3 regions of the Spirillospora sp. NPDC029432 genome follow, and region 2 is predicted to be linked to each of the others. Evidence: riboswitches for the same ligand, from Rfam matches in the RefSeq annotation. Region 2 holds a riboswitch; each other region holds the start of a gene.
The links. A riboswitch is a leader RNA that binds a small molecule or an ion and turns the genes downstream of it on or off. The one in region 2 is predicted to bind thiamine pyrophosphate.
Positions count from the first base shown of each region.

Region 1: linked by a shared signal. The riboswitch ahead of thiC (phosphomethylpyrimidine synthase ThiC) and the one ahead of thiO (glycine oxidase ThiO) in region 2 are both predicted to bind thiamine pyrophosphate.
Region 3: linked by a shared signal. The riboswitch ahead of AB0881_RS19725 (cytosine permease) and the one ahead of thiO (glycine oxidase ThiO) in region 2 are both predicted to bind thiamine pyrophosphate.

Region 1 covers NZ_JBEZWH010000124.1:1,027-4,281, reverse strand. Annotated here, with positions in the region: gene AB0881_RS40890 (RNA-guided endonuclease TnpB family protein) at 127-1,350, opposite strand; TPP riboswitch at 1,457-1,568, shown strand; gene thiC (phosphomethylpyrimidine synthase ThiC) at 1,569-3,255, shown strand, end outside.
Region 2 covers NZ_JBEZWH010000114.1:9,193-12,447, forward strand. Annotated here, with positions in the region: gene AB0881_RS40330 (thiazole synthase) at 1-453, opposite strand, end outside; gene thiS (sulfur carrier protein ThiS) at 456-668, opposite strand; gene thiO (glycine oxidase ThiO) at 665-1,786, opposite strand; TPP riboswitch at 1,777-1,890, opposite strand; gene AB0881_RS40345 (FAD-dependent oxidoreductase) at 1,988-3,199, shown strand; gene AB0881_RS40350 (Rv2175c family DNA-binding protein) at 3,237-3,255, shown strand, end outside.
Region 3 covers NZ_JBEZWH010000023.1:8,897-12,151, reverse strand. Annotated here, with positions in the region: gene AB0881_RS19740 (DNA-formamidopyrimidine glycosylase family protein) at 1-394, shown strand, start outside; gene AB0881_RS19735 (SSI family serine proteinase inhibitor) at 395-808, opposite strand; gene AB0881_RS19730 (rhodanese-like domain-containing protein) at 900-1,232, shown strand; TPP riboswitch at 1,252-1,370, shown strand; gene AB0881_RS19725 (cytosine permease) at 1,364-2,752, shown strand; gene AB0881_RS19720 (PAS domain-containing protein) at 2,876-3,255, shown strand, end outside.

The DNA of each region.
Region 1 (3,255 bases), on a different contig from region 2:
CCGCCCCGCAGGCACCCCCTCCTCCGGCACCTCCACGATCGGCACGCCGGTCTCCCGAGCCGGTACCCCTTTCACCCGTTCCGGGGCATGGCGAGCGCGAACCCTCCCCGGGCTCCGCGACCTCCTCTACACGGCGTCCAGTGCTGGAACCTGACCGGTTGACGTCCTCACTCGTGAGGTTTCTGTTTCAAGGGCAGGACCACCGCGTACCGCGATCCGGCCTCCACAGACGTTTAGCCTGTCCGCCCGCCCGGCGGCCAGGATGTTCAGTGCGGCGTTGTGGTCACGATCGTGCTCGGCCCCGCATGCGACGCAGGTCCAACTGCGCACGCTGAGAGGCTTGGGCCCGTCCTTCACCCCGCATGCGGAGCAGACCTGGCTGGTCGGCTCGAAGCGGCCGATCTTGGCCATATATCGGCCCGCCCGTTCCGCCTTGTACTCCAGCATCGCCACGAACGTCGCCCATCCCGCATCGTGCACACTCTTGCTCAATCGTCCCCGGGCGAGACCCTTCACCGCCAAGTTCTCCACATAGACCGCTTGGTTGTCGCGGACGATTCCGGTGGAGAGCTTGTGGAGGAAATCCCGGCGTGCATCCGCCACCTTCGCATGCCGCCGGGCGAGTCGTCGCTCTGCCTTCGCCCGGTTGTTCGAACCTTCTTGACGTCGAGCCACCACGCGCTGGGCACTTTGAAGCCTCTTCTCAGCGCGACGCAGATATTGGGGCGATGCCACCTTGTGCCCGGTGGAGAGAACGGCGAAGCTCGTGAGACCGAGGTCGATCCCCACCTCGTCGGTACGCATAGGCAGCGGAGACGTCTCCACATCCACGACGAATGACGCAAAATAGCGTCCCGCGGAGTCCTTGATGATCGTCACCGAGGTCGGTTCGGACGTCAGCGGCCGGGACCAGCGGACAGATATTTCGCCGATCCTCGCTGCGTACAAACGCCCGTTCGAACGCAGGCGGAAGCCGGCACGGGTGAGGCGTATCGCTTGTCGGGCGCTCTTTCGCGATCGAGGTTTGGGCGGCTCCACCTTGGGTCCCCGGCGATGGCCTGTGATGGATTCGAAGAAATTGCGGTATGCCGCGTTCAGATCGGCAAGCGCCTGCTGGAGGGCGACCGCCGACACCTCCGCCAGCCATGCTCGCGCAGGGGACTTCTTCGCCTGAGTGATGACCTGCCTGGACAGAGCCGCGTCCGAGATGTAGGGCAGACCGGCCTCGTACGCGGCATTGCGAAGAGCAAGACCATCATTGAACACGACCCGCGCACAACCGAAGGCCCGCGCCAAGGCCCGTCGCTGAGCACATGTCGGGTAGATCCGGTAGTTATATCTGAGCCGCACATGGCGAACATACATTCGAATCATGATCACTGTCCGCGAAACCTAAAAACTCTGCGTAGCCGATCGCGTGCACGGGGGCCCGATGGCACGGAGTGCTATGTTGATCACGACGTGACGCGGGGGCCCGGCGAACCGGGCTGAGATAGCGGCTGGACGGCCGCTGACCGCCAGAACCTGCTCCGGGTTATGCCGGCGAAGGGAGTGAACGGGTGACTGACATGCGCACCCCCACCGTTTCTCGCAAGACCTACCTGCAGGGCTCCGCGCCCGATGTGCGGGTGCCGATGCGGGAGGTGACGCTGACGGACGGCGGCGCCGTGGTGCTGTACGACACGTCCGGGCCGTACACCGATCCCGCCTACGAGGCGGACGTGCGGCGGGGGCTGCCGCCGCTGCGCGGGGCGTGGATCGCCGGGCGCGGGGACACCGAGGAGTACGACGGCCGCGCGGTGCGGCCGGAGGACGACGGGCGCGATGGGCGCGGCGGGCGCGATGGGCGCGGCGGGCGCGGGGCGGCCGATCCGATGCGGGAGCGGGCGGCGTTCGCGGAGCGCCGTCCGCGCCGGGCCACCGGGGAGGCGGTGACGCAGCGGGCGTACGCCCGGCGCGGGGAGATCACTCCGGAGATGGAGTTCGCGGCGCTGCGCGAGGGCGTGGAGCCGGAGTTCGTGCGGGCCGAGCTGGCCGCCGGGCGGGCGGTGCTGCCGGCGAACGTGAACCATCCCGAGATCGAGCCGATGGTCATCGGGCGCAACTTCCTGGTGAAGGTCAACGCGAACATCGGGAACAGCGCGGTGGCCTCGTCGATCGAGGACGAGGTGGAGAAGATGACGTGGGCGACCCGGTGGGGCGCCGACACGATCATGGATCTGTCGACCGGGCGGGACATCCACACGACGCGGGAGTGGATCCTGCGGAACTCGCCCGTCCCGGTCGGGACCGTCCCGCTGTATCAGGCGGTGGAGAAGGTCGGCGGGGACCCGGCGGAGCTGACGTACGAGATCTTCCGCGACACCGTGGTGGAGCAGGCCGAGCAGGGCGTGGACTACATGACCGTGCACGCCGGGGTGCTGCTGCGGTACGTGCCGCTGACGGCGCGCCGCAAGACCGGGATCGTGTCGCGGGGCGGGTCGATCATGGCCGCGTGGTGCCTGGCCCACCACGAGGAGAACTTCCTCTACACGCACTTCCGGGAGCTGTGCGAGATCTTCGCCGCGTACGACGTCACGTGGTCGCTCGGCGACGGGCTGCGGCCGGGGTCGATCGCCGACGCCAACGACGAGGCGCAGTTCGCGGAGTTGCGCACGCAGGGCGAGCTGACGCGGATCGCGGCGGAGTACGGCAACCAGGTGATGAACGAGGGCCCCGGCCACGTCCCGATGCACAAGATCAAGGAGAACGTGGACCTGCAGCAGGAGCTGTGCGACGGGGCGCCGTTCTACACGCTCGGGCCGCTGACCACCGACATCGCGCCGGGGTACGACCACATCACCTCGGCGATCGGCGCCGCGATGATCGGCTGGCACGGCACCGCGATGCTCTGCTATGTCACGCCGAAGGAGCATCTGGGGCTGCCGGACCGCGAGGACGTGAAGGCGGGCATGATCGCGTACAAGATCGCCGCGCATGCCGCCGACCTGGCCAAGGGGCATCCGGGGGCGCAGGCGTGGGACGACGCGCTGTCGGACGCGCGGTTCGAGTTCCGCTGGGAGGACCAGTTCAACCTGGCGCTGGACCCGGACACGGCGCGCTCGTTCCATGACGAGACGCTGCCGGCCGCGCCGGCCAAGACCGCGCACTTCTGCTCGATGTGCGGGCCGCACTTCTGCGCGATGAAGATCACGCAGGATGTGCGCCGCTACGCCGCCGAGCGCGGGCTGCCGGACGAGGCGGCGCTGGACGCGG
Region 2 (3,255 bases):
GACGGTGAAGCCGTCGTCCACCAGCTGCTCGGCCGCCTCGACCAGCTCGATCGGGTCCGGGAGCAGGGTGTGCTCGTCGGCGATGACCTCCAGCTTCACCCAGTCCGTGCCGAGCGCCTCGCGGGCCAGCTTGGCGGTGAGCACCGCCTCGCCCGCGGTGAAGCAGCCGGCGGTGTTGGGCAGCACCCGGATGCCGCACTCGCGCAGCACGTCCAGCACCGAGCCGCGCGCCGACGGGTCGACCCGCCGCATCGCGACCGTGGTGAGCGCGGTGCCGGACGCGGTCAGGGCCGCGCGCAGCACGCTCATGCTGGGCGCCCCGCCGGTCCCCATGATCAGCCGGGAGCCGACCTCCTCGCCCGCGATGACCAGCGGGCCGTCCGCCGCGCCGTCCGCGCTGCCCGCGCCGCCCGTGCCGTGCGCGGTGCCGGGGGCGCCGTCGGTGCCGTTCATGTTCAACCTCCCTGCACGGCGGTCAGCACCTCGAGCCGATCCGCCTCCTTCAGCGTCGTCGCCTCCCACTGCGAGCGCCGGACGACCTCGTCGTTCAGCGCGGCCGCGAGCCCGGCCTCGGCCGGGCCGGACCGGCCGGTGTAGCCGCTGACCGCGGCCGCCACGCTGGTCCCGGCGGGCACCTCGCGCGCCTCGCCGTTGATGATGATCTTCATGCCGTCTCCGTCAGCCGGTCGGGGGTGAAGGGGCGGCCGACCTCCGGCACGGTGCCGTCCAGCAGCACCTCGGCCAGGATGTCGCCGCTCACGGGGGTGAGCAGGATGCCGTTGCGGAAGTGGCCCGTCCCGAGGACGAGGCCGGGCAGCGCGGTGGGGCCCATCACCGGGGCGTTGTCGGGCGAGCCGGGCCGCAGCCCCGCCGACACCTCGGCGAACTCCAGCTCGGTGAGGCCGGGCAGCAGCTCGCGGGCGTCGCGCAGCAGCTCCCACAGCCCGCCGGCGGTGACGCGGGTGTCGAAGCCCATCTCCTCCTGGGTGGCGCCGAGGACGATCTCGCCGTCGGCGCGCGGCACGAGGTAGACCGACGAGCCCTTCACCAGCCCCCGGGTGGCGCGCCGCAGGAACGGCACGCGGGTGCGGAGCCGGATCACCTGGCCCTTGACGGGACGCACCGGTGGAACGGTCCCGGGCGGCAGCCCCTCCAGGTCGCCCGACCAGGGGCCGGCGGCCAGCAGCACCTTGTCCGCGCGCACCTCGGACCCGTCGTCGAGCCGCACGCCCGCCGCGGCGTCGTTCTCCACGATCAGCGCGGCGGCCTTGCGCCGGACGAGCCGCACGCCGTGCTTCTCGGCGGCGGCCAGCAGCGCCGGCGCCAGCCGCCGGGGGTCGATCGAGCCGTCCTCGGGGGCGAGCAGGCCGCCGCGGACGCCGGGCGCCAGCATCGGCTCCAGCCTGCGGCACTCGCGCCCGTTCAGGGCCTCGGTGGGGATGCCGAGCGACTCCTGGAAGCGCCGCAGGTCGTCGAGGTGCCTCAGGTCGTCGGAGTCGAACGCGACCTCGATGATGCCGTCGGTGCGGTAGCCGGTGCCGAGCCCCGTGAGCTCCTCCAGCTCGGCGACGAACGCGCCGTAGCGGTCGCGCGAGGCGAGCCCGAGGCGCAGCAGCGGCTCCTCGCCGTAGGTCAGCTCGCTGACGGGGGTCAGCATGCCCGCCGCGACGGCGGAGGCCCCGCTCGCGGGGGCCGGGTCGACCAGGGTGACGGCGGCGCCGCGGGCGGCCGTGCGCCACGCGGTGGCCAGCCCGACGACGCCCGCGCCGATGATGGCGATGTCCAATCCACGCTCCCTTCGCCGGCATGATCCGGATCAGGTTCCAGCGGTCGGCGGCCCGGTCAGCCGCCCTCTCAGCCCGGTCGGACCGGGCTCCCGCGCTCGTTCCCCCCCACCATACGTCCGCCCGCGACCGGGATGATATTGGTCACCCGTCTGGACAGCTGTCTGGCAGCCGTCCGGGCCCGCCGACTAGGGTGGACGGCCATGGAGAGCGTGATCGTTGTGGGCGGCGGGCTGGGCGGCGTGCGCGCCGTCGAGGCCCTGCGCGGCAAGGGGTACGAGGGCGAGCTGACCCTGCTGTCGGCCGAGCGGCACCGGCCGTACGACCGGCCGCCGCTGTCGAAGGCCGTGCTCGCGGGGGAGAGCGACGACACGACGGTCGACGCCGACTGGGACGCCCTGCGCGCGCGGCTGCTGCTCGGCGAGCGCGCCACCGGCCTGCGGCTCGCGCCGGGCGGCGGCGGCACGGTCGCCACCACGGCCGGCGACCTGGACTTCGACGGGCTCGTCATCGCCACCGGCGCCACCCCGGTCACGCTGCCCGGCGACGGCCCGCAGCACGTCGTCCGGACCATCGACGACGCCCGCGCGCTGCGCGCCCGGCTCACCGCGGGCGCCCGGGTGGTGATCGTCGGAGCCGGCTGGATCGGCGCCGAGGTCGCCACCGCGGCCGCGAAGAAGGGCTGCGCGGTGACGGTCGTCGAGGCCGCCGACGCCCCGCTGGCCAACGCGATCGGCGCCGAGGTCGGCGCGCTGACCGCCCCCTGGTACGCCGAGGCGGGCGTCGAGCTGCGCACCGGCGTCAAGGTCGCGGAGATCGAGCCCGGCGGCCTGCTGCTGGCCGGCGGCGAGCGGATCGACGCCGACGAGGTCGTGGTGGGCGTCGGCGTCCGGCCCGACCTCGGGTGGCTGGACGGCTCCGGCGTCCTGGTCGACCGCGGGGTCGTGACCGACGCCTCGTTCCGCGTCTCCACCGGCGGCGAGGACGGCCCGTACCGGCGGGACGTGGTCGCGGTCGGCGACTGCGCCGCCTGGTGGTCCGCCCGGTTCGGGCGCCGGCTGCTCGTCGAGCACTGGGACACCGCGCTGAACGCCCCCGCCGTGGCCGCCGGGACGCTCCTCGGCGAGGACGCGGCGTACGACGCCGTCCCGTACTTCTGGTCCGAGCAGTTCGGGCGGATGGTGCAGTACGTCGGGCACCATCCGGTCGCCGAGCGCATGGTGCGCCGTGGCGACCCGGCGGGCGCCAAATGGGCCGTCTGCTGGCTCACCGGCGACCGCCTGGAGGCGATCCTCACCGTCGGGACGCCGCGCGACATGGTCCAGGCCAAGCGGCTCATCGCGAACCGCACCCCCGTCGACGCCGCGGCTCTGGCCGACCCGTCGGTGCCGGTACGGGACGCCGCCCGGCCGTGAGGGTTTGAGTGTCGTGGGGGCGTGGTAGCAAGGGGGCGTGACGCAACTGCACGCAA
Region 3 (3,255 bases), on a different contig from region 2:
GCGGCGGACGCAGATCAAGGGGCTGCTGCGCGACCAGAAGGTGATCGCCGGGATCGGGAACGCCTACTCCGACGAGGTGCTGCACGTCGCGAGGATGTCGCCGTTCAAGATCGCGTCATCGCTGACCGAGGCGGAGATCGGGGAGCTGTACGAGGCGATCCGCGCCACGCTCGCGGACGCGGTGGAGCGGGCCCGCGGCGTCGCGGCGCAGGACCTCAAGGGCGAGAAGAAGTCCGGGCTGCGGGTGCACGGGCGTACGGGCCAGGCGTGCCCGGTGTGCGGGGACACGATCAGGGAGGTGTCGTTCGCCGACTCCTCGCTGCAGTATTGCCCGACCTGCCAGACGGGCGGCAAGCCCCTGGCGGACCGGCGGATGTCGCGGCTGCTTAAGTGATCAGCGGACCTTGGGAACGTCGCCGAAGAGCGGGGCGACCTTGGTCCACCGGTTGAGCTCGCAGCCGTCGTCGCGGGTGAACTTGGCGCTGACCCGCTCGTTCTTCCAGGTGCCCTTGACCGTGGCGATCTCCGGACCGCCGTAGATCTTGGTGCACATCTGGTTCTCCGGAACGGGCTGGAACGGGGCCTGGGCCTTGCCGAGGGCGGTGCAGGCCTGCTCGGCCTTCGGGTGGTCGCCACCCGCGGGATCGCAGGTCAGGGTCCATTTCTTGGCGGGCGCCTGGGCCGAGGCCTTGACCTCGATCGTCAGGCTGTCCTTGCCGGAGGGCTGGACGGAGGTGGTGGCGGAGGGCTTGTCCGCGGAAGGGGTCTGGGCCTGTTCCTCGCCGCAGGCCGCCAATGACAGGATCATGGCTAGGCCGGGCGTCGTGAAAAGGAGCGTCCGATACCGCATGCGTGATTCGACGCGGGCGGGGTCCGCGCGGTTCCATGGAGGTGTGATGATTTTCGGGGACGACGTCCCGGCGGTTGACGCGAAGGACGTTCCGCAGGACGCGTACCTGCTGGATGTGCGGGAGCAGGACGAGTGGGACGCGGGGCACGCGCCCGGGGCGGTGCACATTCCGATGGGGCGGCTCAGCGACCGGGCCGGTGAGGTCCCGCGCGACCAGGAGGTCTTCGTGGTCTGCCGGTCGGGCGTGCGCTCGGCGCAGGTGACGGTGGCGCTCAACCAGGCCGGCTGGCTGGCGAAGAACGTCGACGGGGGCATGAAGCGCTGGGTGGAGAGCGGCCGCCCGATGGAGACCGACACGGGGACCGAACCCTACGTCGCCTGAGGGTTATGATCGGTTTTGACCGATTGACCGCGGGAGCTCGGGCCATGCCGGGCTGAGAGGGCGGCTTGAACGCGGCGCCGCCGACCGCATGAACCTGTCCGGGTAATGCCGGCGTAGGGAGTGTGCGTCCCGTGACGTCCGATGTCCAGTCACGCCCTCGTGAAGAGGTCCCGTTCACGCTTCTCGAACCGGCGCCGAAGGTGCTGGGCTTCTGGGACCAGAGCGCCTTCTGGGCCAACCTCGGGGTCAGCCTCTTCGCCTTCTCCGGCGCGTACACCGTGCTCGCCCCCGACGAGAACGGGACGCCGACGCTCTCGATCATGGCCGGGATCGTGGCCATGGCGGTCGGGACCGCGCTCGGCGGGCTGATGCTCGGCCTGGCGGCGGCGCCCGGCGCGCGGACGGGGCAGCCGGCGATGGTGCTGCTGCGCGGGCTGTTCGGGGCGCGGCTGTCGTACGTGCCGACCGTCCTCAACATCGCGCAGCTGATCGGCTGGGGCACGTTCGAGCTGATCGTGATCGCGGACGCGGCGACCGCGCTGTGGGACGGGATCCCGCGCTGGGCGTACGTGGTCGCCGCCGGGGCGCTGACGACCGCGCTGACGATCTGGCCGCTGGGCTCGGTGCGGATGCTGCGCCGGTACGTGACGGCCGCCGTGATGATCGCGCTGGTCTACTTCTACGTCCAGCTGCTGCGCGAGCCGCTGCCCGACCTGACCGAGGGCTCCTGGGGCGGGTTCTGGATCGGCGCGGACGCGGCGCTCGCGGTGTCGATCTCGTGGGTGCCGGTGGCGGCCGACTACACGCGGCACGCGCGCTCCGCCAAGGGCGCCTTCGGGGCCGCGGCCGTCGGCTACTCGGTGACGCAGATCATCGCGTACGTGCTGGGGCTGCTGGCGCTGGCCCTGGTCGCGGGCGATTCCGGGAAGGTGTTCGACCCGTTCCTGGGCGTGACGCTCGGGGTGCTGTTCTTCGCGGTGTTCGTGCTGCGGGAGGCGGACCAGTCGTTCGCGAACGTCTACTCCACCGCCGTCTCGATCCAGAACCTCGTGCCGCGCGCCGACCGCAGGGTCCTGACGGTCGCGCTCGGCGCCGGGATCACCGGGCTGGCGCTGCTGCTGGACATCGGGGACTACGCCGCGTTCCTGTCGCTGATCGGGTCGGTGTTCGTGCCGATGCTGGGCGTGCTGGCCGCCGACTTCTTCCTCGGCCGGGGCCGCTGGCGGGCCGCGATCGGCAGGGCGGACGTGTCCGGGCTCGGCTGGGACGTCTCCCGCCGGGCCCCCGCCCGCTGGGGCATGATCGCCGCCTGGGCGGTCGGGTTCGTCGCGTACCAGCTGATCTACCCGGGCGCGGTGAGCCGGTGGGCGGCGTTCTGGCGGGACGTGCAGGGCCTGATCGGCTTCACCCCGCAGGGCTGGATGAGCGCCTCGCTGCTGTCGTTCCTGATCGCCGGGCTGGCCGCGGTGGCGATCGGACGGCTCGGCGCCGGCCGCCGTTCGCCGCGTGACGCGGGGTGACACGCCGGTTTCCTGGCGCTGACGTGGTGTTCTTCCGGTAAAGGGACCCCTATCGTGGGAACTTTTCCACGGTGGTTGCCCGGCGGCGGCCCAGGGCTCGGTGGCACGATGACAGGCGTGCGGATGGACGTTCACGACCCGATCGCCCGTGCCGTCATCGAATGCGCCGCGGACGCGATCGTGGCCGTCGACGACGGTCTGCGGGTCACGGTGTGGAACCCGGCGGCCGAGCGGATGTTCGGCTGGCGCGCCGACGAGCTGCTCGGGCGGGTGCTGCCGATCGTTCCGGACGAGCTCAAGGCCGAGCACAACGCCGTCCAGGAGCGGCTGCTGACCCGGCGCACCGGCGAGGGCGGCCAGATCTCGATCGCCACCCGCCGGTTCCACCGCGACGGGCGGCTGATCGACGTGCGGATCGACAACAGCCTGCTCCAGTCGCGCGACGGCGAGCCGCTCGGCTGGGTCGGGGTCTACCACCCGGTCGAGGAGGACGAGGTCGCGCA